DNA from 3 places in the Aeribacillus pallidus genome. Region 3 is predicted to be linked to each of the others. Evidence: riboswitches for the same ligand, from Rfam matches in the RefSeq annotation. Region 3 holds a riboswitch; each other region holds the start of a gene.
The links. A riboswitch is a leader RNA that binds a small molecule or an ion and turns the genes downstream of it on or off. The one in region 3 is predicted to bind cobalamin.

Region 1 (4,375 bases), on a different contig from region 3:
AAAAAAGCTTCCTTCACAAACGAATAGATAATGATAGAAAAAACGAAAACATACATAGGATAGACAATCAGATTTTGTTTTCCGACTCCATTCTTAAAAAAAACCGCCATTCCTTCCTCACGTGCGGGTTTACCCATGACAAGTAAATACCCTGCTCCAATCCTAGAAAGAAAAGGAATGGAAATCATGATAAATAATAGCTTTACGTCAATCCGGGCGATCGTTTCATACATCACAAAAAATTTTGCCGACAACAAGAGGATAACGGATAATACGCCAAATGCCCCCACTCTCGGGTCTTTCATAATATCTAAACGCTTTTCCCGATCACGATATGAAAAATAGGCATCACTGCAATCAATCCAGCCGTCAACATGAATGCCTCCGGTCAACAAAATACTAGTTAAAAACACAATAAAAGTGACAGCCAGTATGGAAAAAGGACTCCAAACACTTAACAAATAGAGTAGCCCCCAAAGGATCAAGCCAATGAAAAGACCGATAAGAGGAAAGGATTGGATCATCCTTTTTTTCGTTATGCTTTGTATAGGGATCGACCGATGGATCGGAATGGCTGAAAAAAACTGAAGAGCAAGCAAAAAACCGTTTTTCGCATCCTGTAGCGCCTTTTTCACTTTGTCTAACCCTCTTTCCCCGTTGCCAACTTGACGATCTCATCTATGTTCACGTACGTCCGAATATGGTCCGCAAGGCGATCATACTGTTTATCTTTTTTTGCTGTAATTAAGAGCGTTTTTTGTTCTGGAAGGCCTTTTTTACGCCGAAGTTGATTCAGCCAAAAGGTTCTCCATTCATCATTGTGGAATAGATGATGGACATATGTTCCGATCACAGCCCCATCTTCACGGATCCATCCATCGGCCGCTTGACCATTTTCATCAAAAAGAAAAGGAGAAAATCGCTCATCTTCTCGCATTTTTTGCGTAATGCCTGTATGAATTTCGTAACCGGCTATGGTGACTGTGGGGTGGGTCATCCCCTTTATCCTCTTTGTCTTCTTTTCATTGAAAAAAATCGTTTGAACTGGAAGCAACCCGATTCCTTCCGTTTCAGGCCCATGTACCCCACTGTCCGCTCCATATGGATCTAATAGTTTTTCCGAAAGCATTTGATAGCCACCGCAAATGCCAACGACGGTTCCACCGTTTTGCACATATTGAACAAGTGCTTGATCCAACTCTCGTTTTTTTATCGTTTGTAGATCGTGAATCGTACTTCTTGTCCCTGGAATGATCACTGCGTCTGGATGTCCAAGTTGATCAACATGGTCCACCCAGCGAATCGCCACATCTTCTTCAAATAGAAAAGGCTCTACATCTGTAAAATTCGAAATATAAGGATGACGAATAACGGCAATGTCAAGAAAATGATCATTTAATACTTTTGTTCGAATCGATAATGAATCTTCTCCATCAATTTGGTGATCGTCTAAGTAAGGGAGCACCCCAAGCACTTTGATCCCTGTCTGTTTTTCAATCCATTCTACACCGCTTTGAAAAAGGCTGATATCTCCTCGAAACTTATTGATAATCACACCTTTAACTCTCTTTCTTTCGTGAGGTTCTAACAATGCAAGCGTCCCGACAATGCTTGCAAATACTCCCCCTCTTTCAATATCTGTCACTAAAATGACCGGGACATCCATAAGTTCGGCGACTTTCATATTGACAAGATCTCGATCTTTTAAGTTCACTTCCACAGGACTTCCTGCTCCTTCAACGACAAGAAGATCGTATTCGTTACTTAACTCATTTAATGCGGTTTGTATGACCGATAATCCTTTCTCATAAAAGTCATTACGATAGTCTTGTCCAGAAAACGTGTCATAGCTTTTCCCAAATAATACGACTTCTGAATGTGTGTCATTTCTCGGTTTTAATAAAATCGGATTCATATAAACCGTTGCTTCTGTTCGGGCGGCTTCAGCTTGTATTCCTTGGGCGCGGCCAATTTCCTTTCCATCAAAGGTGACATACGAATTATTGGACATATTTTGTGATTTAAACGGCGCAGTTTTATATCCTAAATCGGAAAAAATCCGGCAAAAACCCGTTGTAATAAAGCTTTTCCCTACATTCGAAGCCGTCCCATGAATCATAATCCCTTTCACCATCATCATCCCTTCATTTTTAGCGCGATTCCTGTTTCTACAAGAAATGCTGTATCTGCTCGATTGACTATTTTTTGATGCAAGAGGCCAATCATCCTCTGATAGGCAAACACATACGGGTCATCAAGGTTTCCATCGTGTAATAGTTCATTGGAGACAAGAATGAACGTATGGACACGAGCAGAAAAAGCATCAATGGTATTCATTACCTTTAAAACTGTACTATTCATAAAAGCTTCGCTAGTTGATGGTGGAGAACATTCAAATTGATGAAAACAAACATTGCCCATCCATGTCGTAAGACAATCTAAAAGAATTACATCTTCCTTTCCAAAATTCGAAATCAAATGAAAATTTGGATGGGGAAATTCCCATGTTTTCCATGGCATCGGGCTTTTTTCTCGTGCTAAGCGGTGAAGGGTAATACGTTTTCTCATTTCGTCATCAGTTCCTTCACTTGTCGCAATATAATGTAGATGGAGCTGATGTTCACTCGCTATTTCCACCGCCAACTGTTCGGCAAACGAGCTTTTTCCGCTCCGCACACCGCCAGTAACAAATATCATCACTTTGCCTTCCACTCCCTTAACGTACTGAGCTATCAATCATTTTCTTCTTTCTTCCGAACAGCAGCGCGAGCTTTTTTAGGAATTACTTCAACTTTTGCTTTCATTAATCATGTCTTTTTTCTACTAGTAGGAAATAAAAAACGACATCTCCTACATAAAAAGGGAGATGTCGTTATATTCAGTAAAATAGCCAATAAATGGCTACGATTCGGCATCAAACAGGCGAACCGCCTTCCAACGACACCTCCCTATCCTCGTAGGTAAAATGGTGTCTAGAAAATGGGCAGGTCTCCTGGCTCATGGTCATCGCATCCTATACCTTCCCATGCAAAATGCATAGTGGTCTCTTATAGGATGCTCTCCATTCACAGTGGCGGGACCGCGTTGGATTTTCACCAAACTTCCCTTTTAAGCTGTCTTTCTAACAGCACCCATTTTCCATTCCCTATGTAATTGTCTTTTTTCAACATTATACGTAATAAAGGGGGACTTGTATATAAATAATAATTCTAATTCAAAACTTTTCGGTATGTTTGATCATCACAAGGTTTTGATTTATAGGGTTAAATCCCTTTCTTTTGTCTTCACGCTTCCCTGTTGGAAACCAGATTTTCCTCTTTAACTACTTTTTTATATTTATTTTAAAATAAAAATTTGGGTGCGTGAAATTATTTATTGGTAGAAGAAGTTGTTTTTCTTTTTATTTTCGTTTCCTCGTAGTATAATATTTTTCGTGATTCGAAATAGTTTTTGAGAGGAGTTATTTTATGCAGTGTGATGAGACGCGACTTTGGACGAAGTCGTTTACTTTATTAGTTCTTGGGAACATGTTTGTGTTTATGAGCTTTCAAATGTTGTTGCCGACATTACCACCGCAAGCGAAAGAAATTGGTGCCTCTCCGTTAGAAGTTGGACTGGTCACATCTTTATTTACGTTTGGAGCTGTATTGATTCGTCCGTTGATTGGATTTCTTTTAGGTAGTTCTAAACGAAAATGGATGGTTGTTGTTGGAGCTACCGCCCTACTCCTCCTTACCTTTTCATATATGTATGCCGCTATGATCGGATTGTTTTTATGGTTGCGACTTCTTCATGGATTCGCTTGGGGGTGGTCAACGACAGCGAACGGCACAGCAGCTGTTGAACTTGTCCCATCCAAACGAATCGGTGAAGGCATGGGATATTTTGCATTATCAATGACTGTGGCTATGATTGCTGCACCAAGTTTAGGAATCATTTTGTACCAAAATTGGGGATTTGAAACATTAATTTGTGTCGCAAGTGTAATTGGGCTTGTTGCCGTTCTTATTTTAACAAGTGTTCATTACGAAACGCCTGAATCTGTTCTTCAAAACAAGCTCCAGTGGAAAAAGTTCTCGTTTTTTCGTGTAATGATTGAACGAAATGGTACTTATCCAGCATTCATTACCTTTTTAGCTGCATTTGGATATGGTACGATCGTGACGTTTATTGTTATTTTTGGAAATGAGAGAAACATTGATCAAATATTCCTATTTTATTTATTTAATGCCCTCACCGCAATAGTCGTTCGTCCATTCACAGGCAAATGGTTTGACCGCCGAGGTCCTTGGCTTTTAATGATGATATGCTCTATGTTAACATTTACTGGACTTTGGACGCTTTCTTATACGAATTCGGTCGAATGGTTAATATT
Region 2 (4,375 bases), on a different contig from region 3:
TAAAAGTTCATAATGGATTGATTGCCACCGTAAGATAGCCGTTCATATCTTAAAAAAGGGTTGTCCCAATATTTAGAGACAACCCTTCCCTTTATAGTTCATCAAAACCATTATCGACATAATTGACTTTCGTGTATTGTCGTGATTTTTGTTCAAAGAAATCGGATTTCCCTAAATCAACTTCCTCATACGCTTTAATCCAACGAAGAGGGTTCTTCCGATATCCTTCAAACGGTCGATCATATCCCAATTGATTGGCACGAACATTTGCATAAAACTTAATGTAATCTTCTACTTCATTAATAAAAATTCCATCAATGCGATGGCCGATAATGTATCTTGCCCATTCGATTTCTAATTCAGCAGCTTGAAGAAATGTTTGCTGGACAAAAGGTTCAAGCTTTTTCTTATATTCGGGATATTCATTCAATATTTCTTTGAAAATTTTCACAAACAAGTCTACGTGAATATGCTCATCGCGATTAATGTAATTAATCATCGTGCTTGTAGCTACCATTTTTTGATTACGAGCAAGGTGATAGAAAAAGGCGAAACCTGAATAGAAAAATAAACCTTCTAAGATTACATCAAACACAATGGACTTTAATAAATGTTCTACGTTTGGTTGTTCGACAAAATCTCGGTATCCCCGAACGACAAAATCGTTTCGTCGTTCTAAAATGGGCTCTGTTCGCCAAAATTCAAAGACTTCATCTTGTTTTTGTTTGGACACCAAGCTTGATAACACGTACGAGTAGGAATGGTTATGAATCACTTCCTGCTGGGCAAGCATAATCATGAGGGCATTTAAACTAGAATCCGTTAAATAATCGGCTACTTTTCCTGCATAATCGGTTTGAATGCTGTCTAAAAGTGCCAATAGCCCAATAATTTTTAAAAAGGTATCTTGTTCTGCTTCACTTAAATTCGGAAATTGTTTTATGTCTTGAGCCATATTGATTTCAAAAGGCGTCCAAAAGTTGGACAGCATTTTTTTATATTTAGGATAGGCCCATGGAAAACGAACATCGTCCCAATTTAAAACATTTGAAGATTTCCCATTGATGATTCCAGTTGATCGGTTTGGGGCTGTTTTATCCATTAAAGTTCGTTTCGATACGGTATGCATAGCTTGAACCTCCCATTGATTAACTTGAGCACGAATCGCATTCTTCTAACAGTGAAGAAGTTGACCGTAAGTAATATGTGGTTTTTAATCCAGATGACCAAGCAAGTAAGTGTAATTCCAATAATTCTTTTGCTTTTATGTTATTTTGAACATACAAGTTAAACGAAATGGATTGATCAATATGCCGTTGACGGGCCGCATTTTGACGGATGCTCCAACGTTGGTCGATAAAATAGGCTGATTTATAAAACCAAGTAGTTTTTTCATTTAAATCTGGAGCAGTGACCGGAATCTTATAATCCTTCTTTTCTTCTGAGTAGTGTTTTTGAAAGATCGGGTCGATACTAGGTGTACTTCCTGCAATTAGTGCTGTTGAAGAATTCGGAGCAACGGCTAATAAATAGCTGTTACGAATCCCATATGTTTGTACATCTTTTGCTAAACGTTTCCACGGAAACGGCGACTTCGTTGCATTCAAATACCCACGCTTTTCAAAATAGGTTCCGGTTTCCCATTCAGAACCGCAAAATGCAGGAGCATATCCTTTTTCTTTTGCCAATTTCATGCTGGCATGAATCGTTAAAAAGGCGATTTTTTCGTATAAGCGATCGGCATACGCTACCGCTTCATCGCTCTCCCATGTAATGCCTTTTAAAGCTAATAAATGATGCCAGCCAAACGTACCTAATCCAATGGCCCGGTACTTTTTATTCGTTAATTGAGCTTGTAAAACAGGAATCCGATTCAAATCAATAACGTTATCGAGCATACGAATTTGAATCGGGATCAGTCGTTCGAGAACATCTTCCATCACCGCACGGGCTAACGAGATGGACGATAAGTTACAAACAACAAAGTCACCAGGACGTTTTTCAATTATTATTTTTCCATCTTCGGTATATTGTGTCGATTGAATCGTTGGGCTTTGATTTTGGGTAATTTCGGTACACAAATTGCTAGAATAAATCATCCCCAGATGCTTCATCGGATTTTTTCGATTAACCTCATCCCGGTAAAACATAAAAGGGGTTCCTGTTTCTAATTGACTCTTTAAAATTCCTTTCATAACTTCGATTGCGGGTACTTTTTCTTTTGATAGCATTGGGTGGTTGACGCATTCGAAATATTTCTCACGAAAAGAACCTTGTCCTTTTTTTTCATCGTAAAAGTCTTCCAATGAATAACCCATCACTTTTCGAACTTCATGTGGGTCAAATAAATACCAATCTTCGCGGGCTTCCACTTTTTCCATAAATAAATCGGGGATGCATACTCCTGTAAATAAGTCGTGCGTACGGAAGCGTTCGTCCCCGTTATTTAACTTCGCATCTAAAAAGGAAAAGATGTCTTTATGCCAAACGTCGAGGTAGACACAAATGGCTCCTTTTCGTTGACCGAGCTGATCGACGCTAACGGCCGTGTTGTTTAACTGCTTCATCCACGGAAGAACACCGGAGGAAGCTCCTTTAAATCCTTTTATATCACTTCCTCGGCTTCGGATTTTTCCAAGATAGACACCGATTCCACCACCATATTTGGATAAGTTAGCAATATCCGTATTGCTATCAAATATTCCTTGTAAACTATCATCCACCGTATCTATAAAACAACTAGATAATTGTCCATATGTTTTCCCAGCATTTGCTAGAGTAGGGGTAGCGACTGTCATATATAAATGGCTTAACGCCCAATACGCTTCTTGGATATAGTGCATTCGGATTTCAGCTGGTTCATCTTGCATTAACGTCATAGCGATGATCATCCAACGTTCCTGAGGTAGTTCATAAAGTTCTTTATCGTACCCACGTGCTAAGTACCGGTCAGATAATGTTCGTAAACCAATGTATGTAAACAATTGATCTTTGGAAGAATCGATGAACTTTTCAAGCTGTTCAATTTCCTTTTGTGTATACTTTTTGAGTAAAAACGGAGCGTAGATCCCTTTATTTACTAATGTAACGATTAAGTCGTAAAAAGACCCGTATTTTTGTTGAACATGATATCTACGATTCCGGGCTGCTTGACGATACAATTGGTGGAGATGTAAGTGAGCAGCAACATATGTCCAATCAGGTTCTTCTACATCGATTTGGGCTAAGCTTTCTAATATCATTTCATGGAGCCATTCATCTTCAGAAAGCCAAGGTTTATGAGATAACACTCGATTACTTCGACAAATAAGATGCTCGACGTATTTTGATGGAAAACGAGGGCTTATTTCCGAAAAGATTTCTTCAGACAAAAGAGTCGTCAGTTGTGTCATATGGTTTCCTCCTATTTAGTCAAAATAAATAAAAAAGCCGCTCCCAAAATTGAGCGGATCAAACGATAGGAAAAGGAGGATGCCACCTTTTCACCTATCGTTTCATCTTCTCAATCCCCGGAGAATTGAAACTACTCCAAAAACAGGCAGGTCTCCTGACTTATGCTTCCTCCTACTTAGGACCCTTCCCGTATAGACGCCGATTAAGCTGGTCTAAACAGTGGATGTGTCCTGTTCGTCCACACTTACAGTTGCGGGGACAGTTCCGGAATTTCACCGGATTCCCTATTAAGTCCAGTTTGGACACCTGTTTTCGTGGTGAAAACACAATATATTGTTGTATTAATTTGCGGTAATACTATATATCGTAAATGATTATACCACACTCGTCATATAAAAAACAACCAAAAAGTCCACCATTTTTGAAAATTGTACCATCTTTCTTGTTGTAACAAATTTGTAACACGAAAATCGTTGACGAAGAGGGGAGTACAACTTATAATGAAATTGAAAATCGTTCTCAATCAAAAAAATTACCCCCTCTATACAAGGATGGAGAATGATTCATGAAAAACCCCCTTTTGCCCTAGAAAAAGACGAGTCATAGCGACTCGTCTTTTTTTGTTGTGCGCCCGGCATGGGTGTAATCTATAGGGTTAATGAAATTCCACATCAATACGTCGACGTTGAGGTGGATTTTTTTTCGTTGCCCGAATCTCTAATATCCCATTGCGGTACGTGGCTTTAATCGAAGATTCGTCGATATCAGCAGGTAGGGTAAGGGAACGATGAAACTTACCGAAATACCGCTCTTGATGATGGGTTTGCTCTTCTTTAACGTCATAATGCCGTTCAATCTTACCACTGATTGATAATACGTTATGATCGACATCAATCGTTACATCTTCTTTTCTCTCTAGACCAGGAATTTCACAATGAACAATCACTTCGAGGTCGGTTTCATGTACATCCATTCTTGGTGT
Region 3 (4,375 bases):
TGTTGATCAACAAGCGAGCGTAAGTAGGCTAACAGTTGAATTTGATGCGAAATATCTAAATGATTCGTCGGCTCATCTAACAGTAGAAGTTCCGCTTCTTGAGCAAGAGCCCGAGCAAGAAACACCCGTTGTCTTTCGCCGCCACTTAATTGCACGACAGGAACTTGCGCGAAGTGATCCACTTGCGTTTGTTGCATCGCCTGTTGGACTACTTGTTCATCCTTTGACGTCCATTTCGGAAACATTCCTTTTTGATGAGCATACCTTCCAAAGGAAACAGTCTCCTTAACGGTATAGGAAAACGATAATTCCATATGTTGAGGTAAAACGGCTACTTTTCTTGCAAATTCCTTTGGTGAAAAATCATGAATATGTTTTCCGTTAATCCAAATATCCCCTTGTTGTAACGACAAAGATCGATTCATCAATTTTAACAACGTCGATTTTCCACTACCGTTCGGCCCAATAATACCGACCATTTCGAATCGTTCTATCGATAAATTAATGGCGTTTATTAACGGCGTGTTTTCGTCATACCGAAAAGAAACATTTTCTAGGGAAATAAAAGGTTGTTTGGCCATCTGTCTCACATCCCTTTTCTTCTACGTCGGAAAAAAATAAATGTAAATATAGGGGCTCCGATAAAGGACGTTACGACTCCGATTGGTAATTCACGTGGTTCGATTATCGTACGCGAAAACAAATCAGCGATCACCAGAAAAGCACCGCCATAAAAAAGAGAATGCGGTAGCAACCAGCGGTGATTACTTCCAATGAATAGACGAACCATATGCGGAATGACGAGTCCGACAAAACCGATTGTCCCACTAACCGCTACACTTGCTCCAGTTAAAATTGACGCCCCTAATAGGAGCATTTTCTTCCTTTGCTCCGTATCCACCCCAAGATGCTTTGCTACTTCTTCACCGAATGTAAACGCATTCAACTCGCGAATGTTGAAAAAAATTAGAAGTGCTCCGATTAAAAAAAACGGTAGGAGAAGATAGACAAATTCCCACCCTCTCATCGCCACACTCCCCATCAACCATGTAATTATTTGGCGAAGCTCTTCCCCAGATAGGGCAACGAAGAGGGTAATCACAGCCCCTAAAAAGGATGAAAAAATAATACCTGTTAAAATGAGTGTTTCTACTCGTAAATGGTGATCGATCGCTTTTGCAAACCGTAATACGAGCCATAATGTAAGTAAAGCAAACGCAATACTAACAAACGGTAAGGTTAACCCATTAATGATTGGAAATTGCCATTGAAAAAAAATCACTAAGACGGCACCGACGGACGCACCAGAAGAGACACCTAACGTATAAGGATCTGCCAGTGGGTTTTTTAACAGTCCTTGAAAGGCTGCCCCAGCTAATGATAGTGATGCACCCACTAAAAAGGCTAATACCACTCGTGGCAAACGTACGTTCCAAATAACATTTTTCATCACATCGGTTACGCCATCTGGTAAAGGGACAGCCAACCATTTATGTAAGAAGATTTGACCAATAATAGAAAAGGGAATCGACAGCGCCCCTGCCGATACCCCCAATGCTATACATCCAATCGCAATAACAATAGCTAAGACAGTTTGTATTTTTTTATTTAAATTGATCTGGATAAATGGCTTTTGCAAGCTCCTCGACCCCTTCAATAATTCGTGGCCCCGGACGGGATAATAAATCAGCCTGTACATCATAGACGGCTTTATTTTTAACCGCTTTTACGTCTTGCCAACCTTCGCGGGATAGCACTTGTTCAATCGCATTGTCCACATAATAACCATATGTCGTAATAATTACATCCGGATTATACGAAATGGCTGCTTCTTCAGTAATGAGTGGCCAGCCTTCTTGTTCAACGGCGTTTTTCGCCCCTAACATTTCAATCGCTTCATCAATGTATGTACCTTTTCCGGCTGAATAAAGCTCCGGCTGTGGCGAAATTTCTATCCAAACCACTTTCGGTTCTCCGTTATCCATTTGAGCCACTTGATCTTTTAGTTCGTTTAAGCGATTTGTGAGGTCACTAACAACTGTCTCTGCTTGTTCCTGTTGTCCCGTTAAATTTCCGACTTGAACGATTGTATCAAAAATACCTTGAATACTTTTTGCTTCAGGAACAACAAATACCGGAACACCTGCATCTTGTAATTGTTTTACAAGTGTATCTTCTTGGTGATTGCGTGAACCATGGTCTAACACTAAATCCGGTTCAAGAGACAAGATTTTTTCAACATCAAATTCCATTCCACCAACTTTTTCTTTATTCAACACATCTTCTGGATAATTATCCCAATCAGATACACCAACAACTGCATCCCCTAAACCAATGGCATATAAAATTTCTGTATTGCTCGGAATAAGCGATACGATTCGTTCCGGTTGTTTATCTAATTGCACTTCATTCCCTAACGCATCCGTCACTACAGGTAATGATTGTGTCTCCTCTGATGTTACTTCATTTGTTGGTGTTGATCCTTCTTGATTACAACCAGACAACACCAACAACAGCATGAGCATGAGAGCTGCTAACTGTTTCCACCATTTCATAGTCCTTACCCCTTCCTCATTTTTGTAGGGTTGAAAAAAGCCCATCCAAAATCGGATGAGCTAAAACGGACATCATGAAAAAAATCACTTCACGGTCCGTTTCAAAAGCTCAACCCCCGAAGCTTTGAAACTTAGAACGAGATGGCAGGTCTACTGACTTAGGTTTCTTCCTAAGCAAGCCCTTCCCATGCTATAAATCTAGCACAGTGGTATGCTCGCTTCGTCCACCTTTACAGTTGCGGGGACAGTTTCGGATTTTCACCGAATTCCCTATTAAGTCCAAATGGGACACCATCTGTTCTTTCAGTTCATATTAGGTCGTATTTTTAATACAATCCTCTTAATATGTTACAAAAATATTAATATTTAGACAAGAAGTTTTTTTCAATCAAGTTATCTATCTTGGTTTCTCATGAAACAAAATTATTCATCAAAATGTACCTCTGTTTGACAATCAATGACACCGTAGGGTTGTACACAAGACGCCCAAATTTACGTGTCTGATGGATTAATCCATGGTAAGAAAAAGGTAAAGGTTGTACCATGGCCAACTTTACTTTGAACCGAAATATATCCTTTATGCGATTCGACAATATTTTTGGCAATTGCTAACCCTAATCCCGTTCCAGAACGGCCTCTAGTACGCGCTTTATCTGCTTTATAAAAACGCTCAAAAACAAACGGTAAGTCTTCTTCTGGAATCCCAGAACCTGAGTCTTGAATATGAACGGTTAATCCTTTTTCATCCAAATTTTGAATCACTTTGACAAAGCCACCATTCGGAGTATGGCGCAGGGCGTTATCAATTAAATTTGTTAATACTTGTTCAATGCGATCAGGATCCATAAAAAATGGATGAGTGTCACTATTTGATTGAAACGATAGTTCAACCTCTTTCTCCTTTGCAATCCCTTGAAACTTATTCGTTACTCTCTCGATAAAAGAAGTGACCTCTACTTGTTCGATGTTTAGTGACTGGTGACCGGCCTCCATACGGGCAAGGTCCAGTAAATCATTGACTAATCGTCCCATCCGTAATGATTCATCATAAATAATTTTAGCAATTTCTTTTTTCTCTTCTTCTGTTTCTGCGATATCGTCAACGATAGCTTCACTATACCCTTGCAGCATCGAAATCGGCGTACGAAGCTCATGGGAGACGTTAGCGATAAAGTCTTTTCTCAATTTATCGAGACGACGTTCTTCCGTCATATCTCGTACGACGGTCACGGCCCCCCGAATTGAGTCTTTATTATACAATGGACTCACTATAATCACATACGAACGCCCTTGAACAGTAATTTCTCCAGTTTGCTCTTGTTCGGTTTTGACCATTTTTTTAAATAGTTCTTTCAATTTTGAAGGAATTTCTTTTTGATTCTCGTCTCCTTTTTCAAAATACCAATTTTGTAAAAACCGTTCTGCTGGTGGATTGGAAACTTGAATATCCCCATCCCGATTTAACGTAATAACTCCATCAGCCATGCTGCTTAAAATACTAGCTAGTTGTTCTTTTTCTTGATTTAAGGCATTAATATGAAACTTCAATTGTCGGCCCATTTGATTAAAGGCCGTAGCTAGCTCCCCAATTTCATCATGGGTTAAAATCGGAACTTTCGTATCGAATTTCCCTCTAGAGACAGCAAACGCTGCCTCTTTCATTTTTCGTAAAGGGGCGGTAATTCGTGTCGATAAGAAAAAGGCAAAAATCGTTGTTAAAAAAATTGCGATACCAGCGGCAAGCAAAATTAAATTGGTTGTTTGTTTGGACGTCTCTTTCAACACTTGCAGCGATTGAAAGACATAAATCATCCCACGAT

Region 1: linked by a shared signal. The riboswitch ahead of ABES52_RS07020 (bifunctional adenosylcobinamide kinase/adenosylcobinamide-phosphate guanylyltransferase) and the one ahead of ABES52_RS08450 (ABC transporter substrate-binding protein) in region 3 are both predicted to bind cobalamin.
Region 2: linked by a shared signal. The riboswitch ahead of ABES52_RS06595 (ribonucleoside-diphosphate reductase subunit alpha) and the one ahead of ABES52_RS08450 (ABC transporter substrate-binding protein) in region 3 are both predicted to bind cobalamin.

What each region holds. Positions count from the first base shown of each region.
Region 1 covers NZ_JBCNBW010000031.1:9,654-14,028, reverse strand. The annotation lists gene cobS (adenosylcobinamide-GDP ribazoletransferase) at 1-635, opposite strand, end outside; gene ABES52_RS07025 (cobyric acid synthase) at 641-2,131, opposite strand; gene ABES52_RS07020 (bifunctional adenosylcobinamide kinase/adenosylcobinamide-phosphate guanylyltransferase) at 2,137-2,697, opposite strand; cobalamin riboswitch at 2,966-3,150, opposite strand; gene ABES52_RS07015 (MFS transporter) at 3,468-4,375, shown strand, end outside.
Region 2 covers NZ_JBCNBW010000027.1:21,637-26,011, reverse strand. The annotation lists gene ABES52_RS06605 (class I SAM-dependent methyltransferase) at 1-38, shown strand, start outside; gene ABES52_RS06600 (ribonucleotide-diphosphate reductase subunit beta) at 92-1,129, opposite strand; gene ABES52_RS06595 (ribonucleoside-diphosphate reductase subunit alpha) at 1,149-3,392, opposite strand; cobalamin riboswitch at 3,521-3,718, opposite strand; gene ABES52_RS06590 (Hsp20/alpha crystallin family protein) at 4,049-4,375, opposite strand, start outside.
Region 3 covers NZ_JBCNBW010000034.1:178,876-183,250, reverse strand. The annotation lists gene ABES52_RS08460 (ABC transporter ATP-binding protein) at 1-581, opposite strand, end outside; gene ABES52_RS08455 (FecCD family ABC transporter permease) at 587-1,639, opposite strand; gene ABES52_RS08450 (ABC transporter substrate-binding protein) at 1,605-2,555, opposite strand; cobalamin riboswitch at 2,682-2,866, opposite strand; gene ABES52_RS08445 (ATP-binding protein) at 3,048-4,375, opposite strand, start outside.